DNA from 4 places in the Salinicola sp. CR57 genome. Region 4 is predicted to be linked to each of the others. Evidence: predicted binding sites of a transcription regulator. Region 4 holds the regulator's gene; each other region holds the start of a gene.
What was found. Region 4 encodes PhoB, which activates phosphate uptake and scavenging genes when phosphate is short. Its sites were predicted from a motif close to TGTCATANNNNTGTCANA; they were not measured.
Positions count from the first base shown of each region.

Region 1 (4,188 bases), on a different contig from region 4:
GGTCGCCGAAAGACGCGGCAGGTCGCGGCTGTCATTGAGGATCAGCGGTGTGCCCAGGCTGTTGTCCAGCGCCCGTTCGAGCAACTGCGCCAGCTCTTCGGTGCGCGGTGCCAGCTCGACGACCCGGGCCGGATGGCCGCCGCTCAGGCGCCACAGGTGGTCGCGGGTGATCGTCTCGCCAGGAGCCAGCAGGATGTCGTGGCGCAGCCCCGGCAGCATCGCGCGGGTGGTGTCACTATCCCCGGTTAGGGCGGCGGCGATCAGGCCATCCCAGGTGCCGCCGACGCTGTCACGGCGCCACAGCCAGTCCGGGGCGCTGCCCAGCGGGCGGTCGAGCCAGCCGGCGTAGGGCGCGCGCAGGGCGTCGAAGCGCGCCTGGTGATCGGCGGCTGCGGCGTCCGCTGCGGTGTCGTTGCGCTGGAACTCGGCGTGGATCTGCCAGCCGTCGCGGGTGCTGCGGCAGCTGAGATGAAAGAAGCCGCTGGCGTGGCTGCCGGGCAGGCAAAGCGGCACCGGTGCGCCGTGGGCATTGTCGACTGCGATCAGACGGGGCCAGAAATCCTGGCCACGGGCGGCCAGCACCAGATCGACCTGTGGCAGCCGCGCGGCCAGCCAGCGCGCGGTGGCGCTGCCGGTATCGGCCAGCAGGACCACCAGCTCTGCCTCCGCGGCGGCTTGGGACACGCTTTCGGCCAGGGCCTGGTACCACTGATCGAGGGCGCGGGTCTCGTCCAGGGCGTTGGGGTCGCTGGCGCCGACCACCGCCACTCGCACACCGTCGCGTTCGAAGCGGGTCGCCGCGCTGACGCCGGCGGGTGGCGCGTCAAGATTGCCCAGCACCGGGCGCGCATAGTCGCGGTAGAGCGCCGCGGCACGCTGTGGCCAGAGCACGCGCTCGTCGCTGCTGACCCGAGCATCGCTGGCCAACAGATGGCTGGCGGCGACGCCGGCGCTGCCATTGGCCAGATGGCCAAGGCCGCTGCCGCTCCAGCACTGGCCGTTCTCCAGCGTCAGGGTGCGCTCGGTGCCGAGTTCCCGGCGCAGGCGGTCGAGCTGGGCGACCAGCCCGCCATAGCCGGCGGTATGGCGCCGGGCGGCGCTGTGCGGCGTATAGAGGGCGGCCCATTCGGCACCAGCGCTGCCCGCCAGCGTGGTCACGCCGTCCGCGGTGGCCCAGGGCGCGGCGCCGAGCAGCTCCGCCGGGCCCAGGTAGGTGGCGGGGGCGACGATCCGCGTGGGGCCGAGGCACTCCAGGGTATCGGCCAGGTAGAGGATCTCGACCTGGCGCCCCGGGGCCAGCGCCCGCGGGCTGCTGATCATTGGCGAGGCGCAGCCGCTCAGCCCTGCTCCTAGTCCGGCACCCATCAGGGCGCCGACCAGACGCCTACGAGTCAGGTCGCAGCCCCTGCCGGTGGCGGCCTTGGGGGCGGTCAAAAGGGGGTCAGTCATGAGGCTCCCGCGAATGATTCAACGCGGCGTACGGTCTTCGCCGCCGCCGGACTCGGCATCCTAATGACTGGGAGATGACGGTTTCGTGACGACGCGACGGGTGGGGTGCTGCCGTCAAGTCGTCATGGTGTTGTCACCTTGCTGCTCTAAGTTGCCTCCGGGTAACGCATTCCGGTGGCCGTACGCGCCGGATCGCCAAGTGGCTGGCGGCGCGCATCGCCGGCCCGGGCGCCACGGATCAGCAGACCGTCATTAGTGGATTACTCCAAGAGAGGGGACACCCCATGAGCAAGGCAATCGAGAATCATCGTGTTCTCAACCAGAGCGAGAACGAGCCGTTCTCATCCGTACTTTCGCGCCGCATATCGCGTCGCGGCATCATGCAGGGGGGCGCCGGTCTGGCCGCCATGGGCCTGCTTGGCGGTTTCGGTCTGGCCGGCTGCAGCAGCGACAGCGACAACCACAACAACAATGGCGGCTCCGGTAGCGGCTCGCCGGAAGCGACCCCGCTGGCACTGGCGTTCTCCTCGATCCGCGGGTCGCGCACCAATGGGGTGGTAGTGCCGGAAGGCTATGTCGCCCAGGTGCTGATCCCGTGGGGTACCCCGCTCGACAACAGCGTCGGCGCCTGGTCCTCGGACCGCCGCGTCACGCCTGAGTACCAGGCGGCCAGCGTGGGCATGAACCACGATGGCATGCACAACTTCGCGCTGAGCGAAGAGAGTGCCTCGCGCGAGTTCATCATGGCGCTCAACAACGAGTACATCGAGCAGAGTGCGCTGTGGGCTCCGCAGGGTGGCCCGACCAACGCCGAAGACGGCGCGCGTCCGGCCGACGAGGCGCGCACCGAGATCAACGCCCACGGCGTGACCCTGGTCAAGCTGGCGCTCGGCAGCGATGGCCAGTGGAGCGAAGAGCGTGGCTCGCGCTACAACCGCCGCATCACCTCGGCCACGCCGATCGAACTCGCCGGCCCGGTGCGCGGTAGCGCCTACGTGGTGACCGCCTACTCCACCAACGGTACGCGTACCCGCGGCACCAACAACAACTGCGCCAACGGCTTCACTCCCTGGGGCACCTACCTCACCTGCGAGGAGAACTGGCCCGAGATCTTCATCAAGGATAGCGATCGCTACGCCGATGACGATCGTCTGGGAGTGCGCAAGGATCGCAGCCGCTACGGCTGGGAGACCGCCCAGGGTGGCACCAACGGCGAGTTCGCGCGCTTCGACGCCACGCCGAGTGCGGCCTCCGCATCCGGAGACTACCGCAACGAGCCGCGCACCTTCGGCTATGTGGTGGAGGTCGATCCCTACGGCAACACCGCCAGCGTGAGTACCGAAACCGCGGCGCTCAAGCGCACCCATATCGGCCGCTTCCGTCACGAAGGGTGCTGGCCGGGCAAGGTGGTCGAAGGCGAGCCGGTGGTGTTCTACACCGGTCACGACTCGCGCAACGAGTACATCTACAAGTTCGTCTCCAAGGCCAAGTGGGATGCCCAGGACGCCAACCGTCCCGGTCAGGACTACGACCGTCTGACGATCGGCTCCAAATATCTCGACGAAGGCACCCTCTACGTGGCGCGTTTCAACGATGACGGCAGCGGTGATTGGCTGCCGCTGACGCCGGACGCCACCACCCGTGACGGTCGCCCGCTGTGGCAGGCGCTCGAGCTGGCCAACGAGCGTGACCTCGCCGGGGTACTCATCAACACCTGCGACGCCGCCGACTTCATGGGTGCGACGCCGATGGACCGCCCCGAGTGGGGCACCGTCGATCCCTCCTCGGGTGAGGTCTACATGACCTTGACCAACAACTCCAAGCGCACCGCCGAGGGCACCGCTGCTACCTACACCAATGGCGGCAGCGACATCGACGAGCTGGGCGCGGGCTACGCCACCGCCCCGGTCAACGGCTCCAACCCGCGCCCTGACAATGAAGGTGGCCAGGTCATTCGCTGGCACGAGCCGTCCCCTGCGGGGACTAGCTTCGAGTGGGAGGTCTTCGTGTTCGGCGCCGCCGAGAGCGATGCTGACAACTACTCGGGGCTCACCGAGCTCAACCAGTTCGCCAGCCCCGACGGGCTGTGGTACGACGACCGCGGCGACGGCCGCGGCATCCTGTGGATCGAGACCGACAACGGCTACGAGGGTGTCACCGACTACACCAATGACCAGGTGCTGGCGGTGGTGCCGGGCAGCGTCAGCCGTGGCCCGGGCGACAAGGCGGTTATCGATGCTGCCGATCAGGCCCAGCTCAAGCGTTTCGCCGTCGGCCCCAACGGCTGTGAGGTGACCGGTATCTTCGCCACGCCGGACAAGACCTCGCTGTTCATCAACATCCAGCACCCGGGCAACTGGCCGGCGGATCCTGACGCCAACGTGCAGGATGCCACGGTCGCCATCCCGGAATCGGGAAGCGTGCGCGCGCGTGCCGCCACCGTGGTAATCCGCAAGCGTGATGGCGGCGAGATCGCGGTCTGACCCACGGCTATCTCGTCACGCAAACCAACTCGTCACACAAGCTTTGGGCCGCGCACAGCGCGGCCCTTTTGCATTTGGGGTGAGCGCATTGGGGACTTACGCCAGTGGCAGGGGGGCCGAGGCAACGGCGCCGCACCCGCTGTCAGCGCGGTCCATGTACAGATGAAATGAGCACGCGCGACGTGAGCACCCAGTACGTAAGAACCCTGGATGTGAGAACAGCGGCGTGTTGGTCTGGAGAGCGATATAGACCGCG
Region 1 is NZ_PZJL01000013.1:61,244-65,431, forward strand. It holds gene DOM56_RS18175 (lipoprotein UxpA) at 1-1,449, opposite strand, end outside; gene DOM56_RS18180 (alkaline phosphatase PhoX) at 1,734-3,932, shown strand.
Region 1: the regulator PhoB is predicted to act here: its motif matches at 1,570-1,587, upstream of DOM56_RS18180 (alkaline phosphatase PhoX).

Region 2 (4,188 bases), on a different contig from region 4:
TGCCGTTCGTGCGCACGCCGGCCGAGGGCAAGGCGGTAGTTGACCTGCTCGAGGCCAACGGCCTCAAACGTGGCGACAACGGGCTCAAGATCATCATGATGTGCGAGCTCCCCTCCAACGCGCTGCTGGCCGACGAGTTCCTGGAGCATTTCGATGGGTTCTCCATCGGTTCCAACGACCTGACCCAGTTGACGCTGGGCCTGGATCGCGACTCCGCGATCATCGCCCACCTGTTCGACGAGCGGGACCCGGCGGTCAAGAAGCTGCTGTCGATGGCGATCCAGGCCTGCAAGGCCCAGGGGAAGTACGTAGGCATCTGCGGCCAGGGACCGTCCGACCATCCGGAGCTTGCCAAGTGGCTGATGGAGCAGGGGATCGATTCGGTCTCGCTGAATCCGGACGCCGTGCTCGAGACCTGGTTCATGCTGGCGGGTGAAACGCTGGGCTGATCGTAATTGAGCAGCCCAAGGGCCGGCGCGATACCCTCGCGCCGGCTTTTTTGGTTTTGACGTGATGACGAGACGTCGGCAACCGTGCTGTCGCCGGAGGGGTCACGAACGCAGCCAGTTGCGCAGCTTCACCAGCAGCAGTTCGCCGTCCGACATGGCCCGTCTTTCCTGCAGGATATTGGCGAGGGCATCGGGCCGATCTGTGATGATATTGTCGACCCCCATGTCGAGATAGCGCGACATGTCGCCGATACCATTGACGGTCCATACCGCCACCCCCCGGCCGGTATCGTGAATGGTCCTCAGCAGGCTCGGCGTGGCCTGGGTGTGGCGCAGGCCGATGATGTCGGCGTCGGTGGTATGCAGCGCGCCGGGCAGGACGAACTGCAGAAACAGGGTGGTCCGCGGCTCTCCGTCCAGGCCCTTGACCACCTCGATGACATCGGGTGACAGCGAGGCAATCACGGCGTGGTCCGTCATCTGACTGGCCTTCAACTGGGCGATGACCTTTTGAGCCAGCTCCTCGGCGGTGCCTGGTGACGGTTTCAGCTCGACGTAGAGCCCGATGCGATCCCGCGCATTGTCCAGGACCTGCTGGAACGTGGGAATGCGCTCGCCGACGAAGGCATCGCCGAAGTAGGAGCCGACATCGACCTGTTCGATCTCCGCCAGCGTCATGTCGCTGATGTTACGGTCGACCCCGGTCAATCGGCTCAGATTGTTGTCGTGGGAGACGACGACCTGTCCGTCGCCGCTCAGGCGCACGTCCAGTTCCATGTAGTCGGCACCGTCGGCGATGGCTTGGTTCATCGAGGCCATGGTGTTCTCGGGCGCCGCCAGCGAACTGCCGCGATGGGCGGTGATGGCGACGTGGTCGTTGATCTCGAACCCATGCAGTATCCAGCCCGCCTGGCCCAGGGCAAAGACCAGCAGCAGGATCTCTGCCCCCCAGGCGATCACCCCGGAGCGCTGCGGCGTCGCGGCGGGGCGAAACACTGGCGCCCGCCCGATGGCACGGTGGTATAGCGTGATCACCACCAGGCTGTTGGCTGCGATGCCCAGGAAAGTGAGTGCGATCGTGGTGACGATATACAGCGCCAGATAGGTCAGCATCGCTGGAATCAGCACGCTGTTGCGCTCCGGCAGATACCCGAGCAACGTCCCGCCCAGGGTGTTGAAGACCAGGGTGAAGACAACCGGGATGGCCGCCACCAGCAGCGCCATGCCGACGACGGCCAGGGCCATCCGCAGGCGACGCCCCTGGGTCAGTTCGCGGCTGCGTTTCAACGCGGCGATCGGCTTCAGCCCGTCGAGCATCATCGCCGGCAGTGCCAGGAACCAGCGGAAATAGAGGGCGGCGCTGAGCAGCACCAGAACCACAACGATCGGCGTCGCCATGGCGAGAAACTCCCACAGCTCGGGAGGCTTCAGGTGGATCAGAATATAGGGCTCGATATCGCCGAGCATGGCGCTGTAAAGGTGGGAGAGACCGATGGCGAACGGGGCGGCCAGGAGGAGATGGCTCCCGACCTGGAGCAGGGTGAGGGTCATTAAGGCCGGAAAACGGCGTAGCACGTGCCACAGCGAACCCATGGCCACCCGATATCGATTTCCGGCCTGGCTCGAGACGACGAGCATCATTCCCGCCTGCTGGAGGAAGATCACCAGGAAGCTGAGTCCGATCGCCACCAGCAGCCAGAGCAGCCCCCAGGGCGAGAAGGCGACATCCAGAATCTGTCCGTTGCTGAGCACGGGGCGGCCGATGCGATGGAGGAGTCCGGACAGCGTATTGGCCGACAGCGGCACCCATACCGCCGAGGCGAGTAACGTGAAGAACAGGTGGAAGGCGATCAGCGAACGCAGGTGGGCGCGGATCTGCCGGGCGATGTCTTGTATCAGTGATCTGGGCGCTAGCATGGAGTGGTCGGCGGTGTCCCTTCCTGGGCCAGGTGGTCTCAATGACGAATGGTCGCGACAAGGCATGCCATTCAGTGTTGTCGTCAAACGGTCATCTTTGCAAGTTCGGCCGACCATTGACAAAAAAAGGCCGCTCGAAGGCGGCCTGGATGCGGCATCGTCAACCGCGGGTCTAGAACTGCCAGCCCACGGAGGCGGTGTAGGTATCGACCTTGAAGTCGCTGTCGAAGTCGTAGCGCTCGTATTCGGTGCGCAGCAAAAGGTGCTGATAGCGGAACTGCACGCCGGCGCCATAGACCGGGTCGATCCCGTCATTGTCATCGAGATCCGACGTGGCGCTGAGCTCGCCCCTGGCCTCCGTTTCCCAACGTGCCATGCCCGCCTTGGCGAACAGCTCGAAGCCAGCGCCGACCGGCAGCTTGCCGACCAGACTCAAGCCGTAGGCCTTGCTCTTGAGGTCGACGACATTGCCACCCCGGATCAGGTTGGGCTTGCCCAGATCGGCGTAGAAGGCCTCGGTGGCGAAGTAGGGGTTGTATTCGTAGCCGACGAATGCCTTGTAGACGCTGTCATCATCGTCGACGTGATAGCTTTCGCCGCTGGCCCCGGCAAACTTGCCGATCTCGCTGTCGCTGCTCGCCACCTCACCGTAGCCACCGCCGATGCCAAGATAGAGCCCGTCGGCGTTGGCCGCCTGCGCCGTCGGCGCCAACAGCAGCGGAGACATCGTCATCGGAATGACGAGCCAGATCTTCTTCTTCATCGTGAATCTCCCTTGAATGCGTTCGAACAGGCATTCCGTGGCCTCATCGGCGAATTGCCATGCGGATGACGAATGGCTACCGGCGTGTACGGATCGTCGACGCTGGCGAACAGCGTTTCATGACTCGGTCAGACTTTATGATTAGCCCCGGTCAGACGCAAGCGATCTCTCATCGAGGTCAGGCATAAAAAAACGCCCCGCGTTGGCGGGGCGTTTCGGTGACCTCTTCATGAAGCGCGAGCATCGGAAGAGACGTGTCAGGCTTCCTGGGCGACCGGAATGACGCTCGAGGCCGCTTTCTGGAAATCCTCTATCTCATGGAAGTTCAGGTAGCGGTAGATCTCACCCGCCATGGCATTGAACTCACCCATGGTAGCCTTGTACTCCTCCACCGTGGGCAGGCGGCCTTCGACGGCAGCGATGGCCGCGAGCTCTGCAGATGCCAAATAGACATCGGCGCCGTCGCCCAGACGGTTGGGGAAGTTACGGGTCGAGGTGGATACCACGGTCGATTTCGGCGCGACGCGTGCCTGGTTGCCCATGCACAGCGAGCAGCCGGGCATCTCCATGCGAGCGCCAGCCTTGCCGTAGATGCCGTAGTAGCCCTCCTCGGTCAACTGATGTTGGTCCATCTTGGTCGGCGGTGCAAGCCACAGGCGCGTTTTCAGGCTGCCGGCCGGCTGCTTCTCGAGCAATTTGCCGGCGGCGCGGAAATGGCCGATGTTGGTCATGCACGAGCCGATGAAGACTTCATCGATCTTCTGGCCAGCAACCTCGGAGAGCAGACGGGCATCGTCCGGGTCGTTGGGCGCACAGAGCACCGGCTGGTCGATCTCGGCCAGGTCGATCTCGATTACCGCAGCGTACTCTGCATCGGCGTCGGCGCGCATCAGGCTGGGGTTGGCCAGCCACGCTTCCATGGCTTCGATACGGCGCTCCAGCGTGCGGCGGTCACCATAGCCGGCGCTGATCATCCACTTCAGCAGCGTGACGTTGGAGTTCAGGTACTCGGTAACGCGCTCTTCGCCCAGCGTGATGGTGCAACCCGCAGCGCTGCGC
Region 2 is NZ_PZJL01000006.1:157,405-161,592, forward strand. It holds gene ppsA (phosphoenolpyruvate synthase) at 1-449, shown strand, start outside; gene DOM56_RS10785 (glycerophosphodiester phosphodiesterase) at 552-2,366, opposite strand; gene DOM56_RS10790 (outer membrane beta-barrel protein) at 2,539-3,129, opposite strand; gene acnB (bifunctional aconitate hydratase 2/2-methylisocitrate dehydratase) at 3,387-4,188, opposite strand, start outside.
Region 2: the regulator PhoB is predicted to act here: its motif matches at 2,445-2,462, upstream of DOM56_RS10785 (glycerophosphodiester phosphodiesterase).

Region 3 (4,188 bases), on a different contig from region 4:
ACAAGGAGGCGAAGGCGGGCAGGTGGATCGACCGCAACTCTCTGGGCAAGGCGATCGATCCTTCCGCTTATCAGTAGTCGCTGCCATGACGATGCGGGATTGTAACTTTATGTGTCATGACGGTGTCATGATGTTCCGCTTTCATGGCGTTCATGAACCCACCCTCCGCTTCCCTCGGCAGCCCTTCTCTCGACGAGATCGTCGCCCGTCGTGATCTGAGCGTTCATTTCCAGCCGATCGTTGCCGTCACGACCGGACATATTCTGGCGTACGAGGCGTTGTCTCGCGGTCCACGGGACTCGCCCTACGCCAATCCGATCCCGATGTTCCGGGCGGCCCGCGAGCGCGGCCTGCTTACCGCGCTGGAGCGCGGATGCCGGGAGCGGGCGATCAAGCGTTGGGTGGATACCGGCCTCGGCGAGCTTCTGTTCCTCAACGCCAGTCCGGAAGTCCTGATCGACCCTGAAGATCTCGGCGGCCAGACGCTGGCGCTTCTTCACCAGCACGGTCTCTCGCCCGACCGCATCGTCATCGAGATCACCGAACAGTCGCCGGGGATCGATTGCGAGCTGATGGCCGAGGCTGCCCGCCATTATCAGTCGATGGGGTTCTCCATCGCGCTGGACGACCTGGGAGACGGCTACGCCGGTCTGCGACTCTGGTCCCAGCTCAATCCCGACTACGTCAAGCTGGATCGCCACTTCGTCAGTCGCCTCGACGAGAACCCCGTCAAGCGCCGGTTCGTTCGCTCCATCATCGATATTGCGCACAGCATGGATAGCCGTGTCATCGCGGAGGGCGTGGAGCGAGAGGGGGAGCTGGATACCCTGCTCGAGCTGGGGGCGGATTATTGCCAGGGGTGGTTGTTCGCGCGCCCCGATGCCGCTCCCCACCGGGTACGCGAGGCTCTCGAAGCCCGACTGGTGTCACTGGCTGCCAACCATCGCCCGCCCACTGCCGCGACAGAGATCCGGCGCCTCAGTGTGCCGCTGCCCGCGCTGGACGCCGGTCTCTGCGTGGCGGAGGCGTCCGAGCGATTCAGCCGTCTGCCCCATGCCAACGCATTGGCGGTCGTCGATGGCCGGAGTCGACCGATCGGCATCCTGGGGCGCCAGCAACTGATGGCGCTGCTCGGCAAACGCTTCGGCTTCGATCTTCACGGCCGTCAGCCGGTCACCAAGGTGATGCGGACCCAGGCGCTCTGCGTGGAGGCCCACGAGCCTCTGGAGCGGGTCTCGCGCAAGGTGACTGGGCGCGAGGAGGCATCCCGCGACGAGGATTTCGTCATCACCGACGGTGGCCGCTATCTGGGTATGGGGCACGTCATCAACCTGCTGCAACTGTTCACCGAGCAGCAGGTCCAGTTGGCGCGCCAGGCCAATCCGTTGACCCAACTGCCAGGCAACCGCCCCATCAGGTTGGCGTTGGAACACTATCAACGCCAGGCCCGGGGTTTCGTCGCCTGCTATCTGGATCTGGACAACTTCAAGCCCTTCAATGACCGGTTTGGTTACGCCCTGGGGGATCGAGTGATTCTCGCGCTGGCGAGCCTGGTGAGAAGCGAGCTGGGGCGGGAGGACTTTCTGGGCCATCTTGGCGGTGACGATTTCATACTGCTGCTGAATGACGGGAAGGATCTCCACCGTCGGCTTGCCGGCATACAACGCCGCTTCAGCATGGAGAGCCACGCGCTGGTGCCCGCCGACGCCAGAGCGGAAGGTGGCTTTCATGCCAGGGATCGCTACGATCAATGGCGTTTTTTCCCGCTGGTCCGGCTGTCGATCATTGCGCTTCGCGTCGGTGCCGAGGCCAGGGTCGATAGCTTCGGCGATCTCTGGAGCCACTTCAAGCCGGCGGCCAAGCGTGCCGCCAACGGTCGAATCGTGGTGACGCTGGACCGCCGTTCGGCAGATCTCCGGGGGTGAACGATCGGCGTGTCTTGGCGTCTTAGGATCTGTTCACACCCTCCACGCGACTCGCGGCGTAGCTTGTGAACAGGCCCTGGTCACAGTTTTGTCACATCCGAGTGTCAGGGTGTCGCGACGGGATGGCAAGGAGCGTCTCCCGATTCAGAACACGATTCCATCAACGACCCACAGGAGGGAACCATGGAACTCAAGGAGCTAGCGCACTATCAACGACATCACGAGAACTTCGAGATCCGCGTCATCGCCCATGCCGGCAGCCGCTACTATCAGGTCATGCTGGAGCCGGAAGACGGTACCACGCAGGCCTTGACCCGGCGCGGCAAGCCGATGCTGTTTCGCGCTCTCGACGATGTCTACGGCGAACTGAAACAGGCCGGCATCCACCGCGCCTATCTGGTCCAGCAGGTTGCCAACGACGAGATCGTCGGCCACGAGTCCCACTATCACGATCCGCTGCTGTCGCGGATGCCTCTGGTTTTCTGATCCCGGGTCGACGGTCTCCAGGACTCCAATCCGACCTATTTTCCATTCACCAACCTGATTTCCCTTCGGCGAGTCCTGTAGTGACTTGCCATGGTCTGGAGGGAATACTGTTTCTCTTCTCTCTTCTCTCTTCTCTCTTCTCTCTTCTCTCTTCTCTCTTCTCTCTTCTCTCTTCTCTCGTTTACACCGATGCCGGGCTGCCAGGCTAAGTGGACCTGCCGTCGTCAGTGCCGCCGATAGCCTTCTGCGTGATCACCTTGGCCGTAGGGCGCCTCGAAGTGGATCGAACGCAGGAATCGCTCTGCCTGGTCGAGGATGGCCGCTCGCTTTTCTTCCTGCATCCGATCCCAGCTTCCGTAGATCAGTTTCATGCGGTGGTTGCCCCGTAGACGCTCGCGATGCCGCTCCAGAAAGTGCCAGTACAAGCTGTTGAAGGGGCAAGCGCCCTCGCCGGTGACCTGCTTGACGTCGTAGCGGCACTGGCGGCAGTGGTCCGACATGCGGTCGATGTACTTTCCCGACGCGCAGTAGGGCTTGGAGCCGAGATAGCCCCCGTCGGCGTAGAGGGTCATGCCCAGCGTGTTGGGCAGCTCGACCCATTCGAAGGCGTCGACGTAGACCGCCAGATACCAGTCGCAGAGCGCTGCCGGGGCGACCCCGCAAAGCAGCGCGAAGTTGCCGGTGATCATCAGGCGCTGGATATGGTGGGCATAGGCGTTATCGCGGGTCATCTCCAGGGCGCGCCGGACGCAGCGCAGATCCGTGTCGGCGGTCCAGTAGAAATCGGGCAGCCCACGCCGTGCGTCGAGCCGGTTCTCGCGCTTGTAGTGCGGCATGCGTTGCCAATAGATGCCGCGGACGTACTCACGCCAGCCCAGGATCTGGCGCACGAAACCCTCCACGGCGTTGATGGGTGCCTCCTCGCGCCGCCAGGCCTCCACGGCGGCATCGCAGACCTCTCGGGGCGAGAGCAGACCGATGTTCAGCGACGCCGAGAGTCGCGAGTGAAACAGCCACGGGTCCGCGTCGCTGATGGCGTCCTGGTAGGTGCCGAAGTCCGGTAGCGCGTGGGCGACGAAATGGCGCAGGTCGCCTAGTGCCTGGCGTCGCGTCACCGCCCAGTTGAAGCCATCCAGGGTGCCGAAATGGTCGCCGAACTGCGCTTCGACCAGCGCCTGGACCTCGCGGGTGATAGCGTCCCGACGATGACGTGGCGGCTCAGGGAACTGGAGGCCTTCGTCGACGGGTCGCCGGTTGTCGTGATCGAAGTTCCACTGACCGCCGGCCGGTTCGTCCTCCTCCATCAGCAATCCGGTCCGCTTGCGCATCTGGCGGTAGAAATCTTCCATCCGAAAGCGTCTGCGCCCCTCCAGCCATTCGCCGAACTCGGCGATGGAGCAGTAGAAGCGGGTATCGTCGTACAGTCGCCAGCGCGTGCCCCGACGCTGGATACGCTCCAGCAGCCGCCATTCGCCGGGATGTGTCACCCGGATTTCGTCGCAGCCATAGGCGTCGGCGAGTCGCTCGGCTTCCTGTAGCAGATCCTGGTGGTTGTCGTCGTCGTCGAGCCGGCTGTAGTGGACCTGATACCCTTTGTCGCGCAGGGTATCGGCGAAGTGACGCATCGCCGACAATATCAACACGATCTTCTGGGGGTGGTGAGGGACGTATTCCCCTTCCGCCTTGACCTCGCAGAGAGCGACGACGGCATCGGCGGGGGCGTTGGCGAGGGGCTCCAGCTCCTCGCACAACTGATCACCCAGAATCAGGATCAGCG
Region 3 is NZ_PZJL01000008.1:79,760-83,947, forward strand. It holds gene DOM56_RS14405 (hypothetical protein) at 1-77, shown strand, start outside; gene DOM56_RS14410 (bifunctional diguanylate cyclase/phosphodiesterase) at 153-1,925, shown strand; gene DOM56_RS14415 (DUF6482 family protein) at 2,109-2,411, shown strand; gene DOM56_RS14420 (cryptochrome/photolyase family protein) at 2,636-4,188, opposite strand, start outside.
Region 3: the regulator PhoB is predicted to act here: its motif matches at 2,004-2,021, upstream of DOM56_RS14415 (DUF6482 family protein).

Region 4 (4,188 bases):
TCGCGATAGAAATAGATGCCGTTGTCGTCGCGGAAACCGCTCATGTCCGTGCCGATTTCGCGCTTGGGGTGATAGACCAGATGGATGTTGCTGTCGAAGGCGTAGACATAGCTGCCGTCGAGATCCAGGGCCGACAGGTTCCTGCGCGCGAAATCCTTGGCGGCTTGTTCGGAGAACTCGCTATCGTTGGCGCGTTCGACATAACGCTCGACCAGTGTCTGGGCGCTGGTCACGAAGCTCTTGAGACTGCTGACGCGCTCGGCCATCAGTGTCTCGCGCTTCTCCAGGGCCATCCAGCCCACCAACACCAGCATGCCGAACCACATCAGTCCCACCGTGATCCAGAGTTTTTGCCGCATCGTCATCGCGAAAACCGTCCCTTTCCTAGCTACCTGCCGATTCATATGGAGGATTAAACTAATAATCCGCCCACTTTATCGGCAGCCTCTAATCAAGATTGAGAGATCGATTCCTACGATTTCGGTGTGATGCGCTTGGTCTGGTCTGGTCTGGTCTGGTCTGGCCGTGGCACGCCGTGCGTTGCCCGACGCGGTTCGGCGATCGTGCCGGCATGGGTGGAGGGGCGTCCGCCGTGGGTAGCGACGGCCTCGTTCAGGGGGATGGCGCCGACCCTGTGTCAGCGCCGACCAGTCGCGTAGCGGGGAACACGCAGCGGAAGCGCGCGCCGAGCCCCGGGCGGCTGACGATTTCCAGGCTGGCGTCGTGGCGCAGCAGCACGTGCTTGACGATGGCCAGGCCCAGCCCCGTGCCGCCGGTGGCGGCGCTGCGGCCCTTGTCGACGCGATAGAAGCGCTCGGTCAGTCGCGGAATATGGACGGGATCGAAACCCTCGCCGTTGTCTTCCACTTCGATGGCGGCGCCGTCGTGCCAAGGCTTCCAGCGCAGGGTGATGGTGCTGCCTTCCGGTGTGTAGCGAACGGCGTTGAAGACCAGGTTGGAGACGGCACTGCGTATCTCCTTGGTGTTCGCCAGCAGCCGTCGCGACTCGTCGGCTTCTATCGACAACTGGTGGTGTTGTGCGCTCAACTCCCGGGCATCGGCGACGATATCGTGGAGCAGCGTCGTCACGTCCAGCGTATCGCGGTCGTCGTCGGGGCTATCGATCTCGAGCCGCGACAGCAGCAGCAGATCCTCGACCAGGTGCTGCATGCGCATGGTCTGCGCCTGCATCTGGCCGAACCCGCGCTGCCAGCGCTGGGGCAACTGGTCGGCGTGGTCCGAGTAGGTTTCGAGATAACCGGCCAGCACCGTCAGTGGCGTGCGCAGCTCATGGGAGACGTTGGCGACGAAGTCGCGGCGCATCATCTCCAGCTGATGCAGCCGGGACACGTCCCGCGCCATCAGCAGGCGTTCGTTGTCGCCGAACAGGGTGAGATGGAACTGCAGGGTACGATTGGCCTGGACCGGGGAGGGAATCAGTAGCGGCTCGCGATAGTCGCCCGTCTCGAAGTAGGCGATGAAACGGGGATCGCGCAGGAAGTTGGTGATCGGCTGACCGCGGTCGTGATCGGGCTGCAGGCCGAGCATGTCGCCGGCGGCGCTGTTCCACCACTCCAGGTCGCCATTGGGATCCAGCATCACCACGCTGTCGCGCATCGCCTCGCAGGAGTCCTGGATGCGCCGCAGAATATCGCGCAGTCGTTGCTGCAGCTGGGTCTGGGCTTTCTGATAGTGATACAGGCGATCGAACAGGTCGCCCCAGACTCCGGTGCCGGGTGGTGGCGCCTCGCGGGGATTCTTCAGCAGCCAGACATAGAGCATGCGCACGTGGCACAGGTGGAGGAAGACATAGAGCCCCAGGCCAGCCGCTAGCCCCCAGCCCAGCCCGGCGAGCAGGTCGCCGCCCAGCTTGCCGAGCAACAGTCCCATGGCGCCGAGCCCGAACAGCATGTAGCCGAGGCGCCACAGTTCGTTGATCCAGTAGCGCACGTCCTGACTTACTCCCTGACCGAAAAGCGGTAGCCGGTGCCGCGCACGGTCTGGACCAGATGCTGGTGCGCTTCGCCGAGGGATTTGCGCAGCCGGCGGATATGCACATCGACGGTACGCTCTTCCACGTAGACGTTGCCGCCCCAGACCTGATCCAGCAACTGGCTGCGGGTGTAGGCACGTTCCTGGTGGGTCATGAAGAACTGCAGCAGACGATACTCGGTCGGGCCGATCTCCAGGGCGCCACCATGGGAGGTGACGCGGTGGCTGGAGGGGTCGAGCCGCAGCCCCTCGACCTCGACCGCCTCCTCGATACCCGGCGGCGTGGCCCGGCGCAGTACCGCCTTGAGTCGGGCCACCAGCTCGCGCGGCGAAAAGGGCTTGGTGATGTAGTCGTCGGCGCCCGCCTCCAGCCCCTGGACCTTGTTGTCCTCTTCACCCTTGGCGGTGAGCAGGATGATCGGCATCTCGGCGGTAGCCTCCTCGCGCTTCAGCCGACGCGCGAGCTCGATGCCGCTGGTGCCGGGCATCATCCAGTCGAGCAGCATCAGGTCGGGTTTCTGGTCCAGCGCCATGGCGTGGCCGGTCTGGGCGTTGTCGGCTTCCAGCACGCGATAATCGGCCATTTCCAGGGCAACGGCGATCATTTCGCGGATAGATGCTTCATCGTCAACGATGAGTACGGTCTTGGAGCTCATGCGTAGTGCCTCGAGTGAGCCGCCGGTTCGCTTTGTTGCGTGGCGTCGATGACGCCATCGGACGTAGCGACCGGCCGTGACAGAACGGTGACGATTACATCGTGAGAATATGACATCGATATGACAGTTACGACAATCGCGTCCTTCAGACCGGCGGCCACAGCGCCAGGACCAGCCCGGCGAACAGCAAGAGTCCCGACCAGAAGTTGTTGAGGAAGGCCTGGAAGCAGGGGCCGCGCTCGCGCTCCCGGATCAGCCACTGCTGATAGACGAAGGTCGCCGCCATCGCTGCCAGCCCCAGCCAGAAGAACCCACCCAGTGCCAGCCGCGCTCCGACCCAGGCCAGCAGCGCCAGGGTCAGCAGCTGCAGCAGGCCGATGATCAGCTTGTCGGCGCGGCCGAACAGGCGCGCGGTGGACTTGACCCCGATCTTGATGTCGTCGTCGCGATCGACCATGGCATATTGGGTGTCGTAGGCCACGGTCCAGGCGACGTTGGCGAGCAGCAGCAGCCACGCCTCCAGCGGCAGGCTGCGGCTCACCGCCATGAACGCCATCGGGATGCTCCACGAGAATGCCATGCCCAGCACCACCTGGGGCAGGTGGGTGTAGCGCTTCATGAAGGGGTAGAGCGCGGCCAGCGCCACGCCGACGAAGGAGAGCAGCACCGTGGCCAGGTTGGTGAAGCAGACCAGCACGAAGGACGCCGCCACCAGCGCCGCGAACAGGAGCTTGGCTTCCTGCTCGCGGATGCGTCCGGTGGCCAGCGGGCGCTCCCGGGTGCGCTTGACGTGGCCGTCGATCTTGCGGTCGGCGTAGTCGTTGACCACGCAGCCGGCGGCGCGCATCAGATAGACGCCGAGCACGAAGATGATCAGGTTGGCGCGATCCGGCAGGCCGCCGGCGGCGAGCCACAGCGCCCACAGCGTCGGCCACATCAGCAGCCAGGTGCCGATCGGCTTGTCGAGCCGGGTCAGGCGCAGGAAGTCCGGCAGGCGGGCGAGGCCGCGGGGCGTGGAAGGGGAACCGGCGCTGGGCATACGAATCTCCGAAACGGCAAGGCCTCTGAATCGGCAACGACTTTACTGCAACTGCGGCCTCGCTTCGAGGTGGGAGCCGTCGTTCAGGTCGTCGGTCGTCGTCCCGGGAGAGCCAGGCCCAGGTCCTCCGCCATTTCGTGCAGGAAGCACTCCTGCACCAGCAGTTGAATGCTGCCGTGACGGAAACGTGACCGCCGCAGCCACACGCCCTCCGCGTCCGCGGAGACTCGCGCCACCTCGATCGGGTCGCGTTGCAGGTCGGGCTGCGCGAATAGCCAACTCCCCAGCGAACGCTCGCCCAGCGTGCGCAGGCGCCGACAACCGGTACGATCCAGTGGGGTGACCGAGCGCGCCGCCACCCACGGTCGCTCGCCGCTCATCAGCGTGACCTCGCGTATCCAGGCGAGGTCGGTCGGCGCCAGCCCCAAGGCAAGCGCCTCGTCGCGGCGCGGTCGTTCGACGCCCTGGTGTTCCAGCCTGACCCGGAAAGGGCGCCTGGAG
Region 4 is NZ_PZJL01000001.1:507,936-512,123, reverse strand. It holds gene DOM56_RS02385 (methyl-accepting chemotaxis protein) at 1-365, opposite strand, end outside; gene phoR (phosphate regulon sensor histidine kinase PhoR) at 613-1,950, opposite strand; gene phoB (phosphate regulon transcriptional regulator PhoB) at 1,959-2,648, opposite strand; gene ubiA (4-hydroxybenzoate octaprenyltransferase) at 2,794-3,687, opposite strand; gene DOM56_RS02365 (chorismate lyase) at 3,771-4,188, opposite strand, start outside.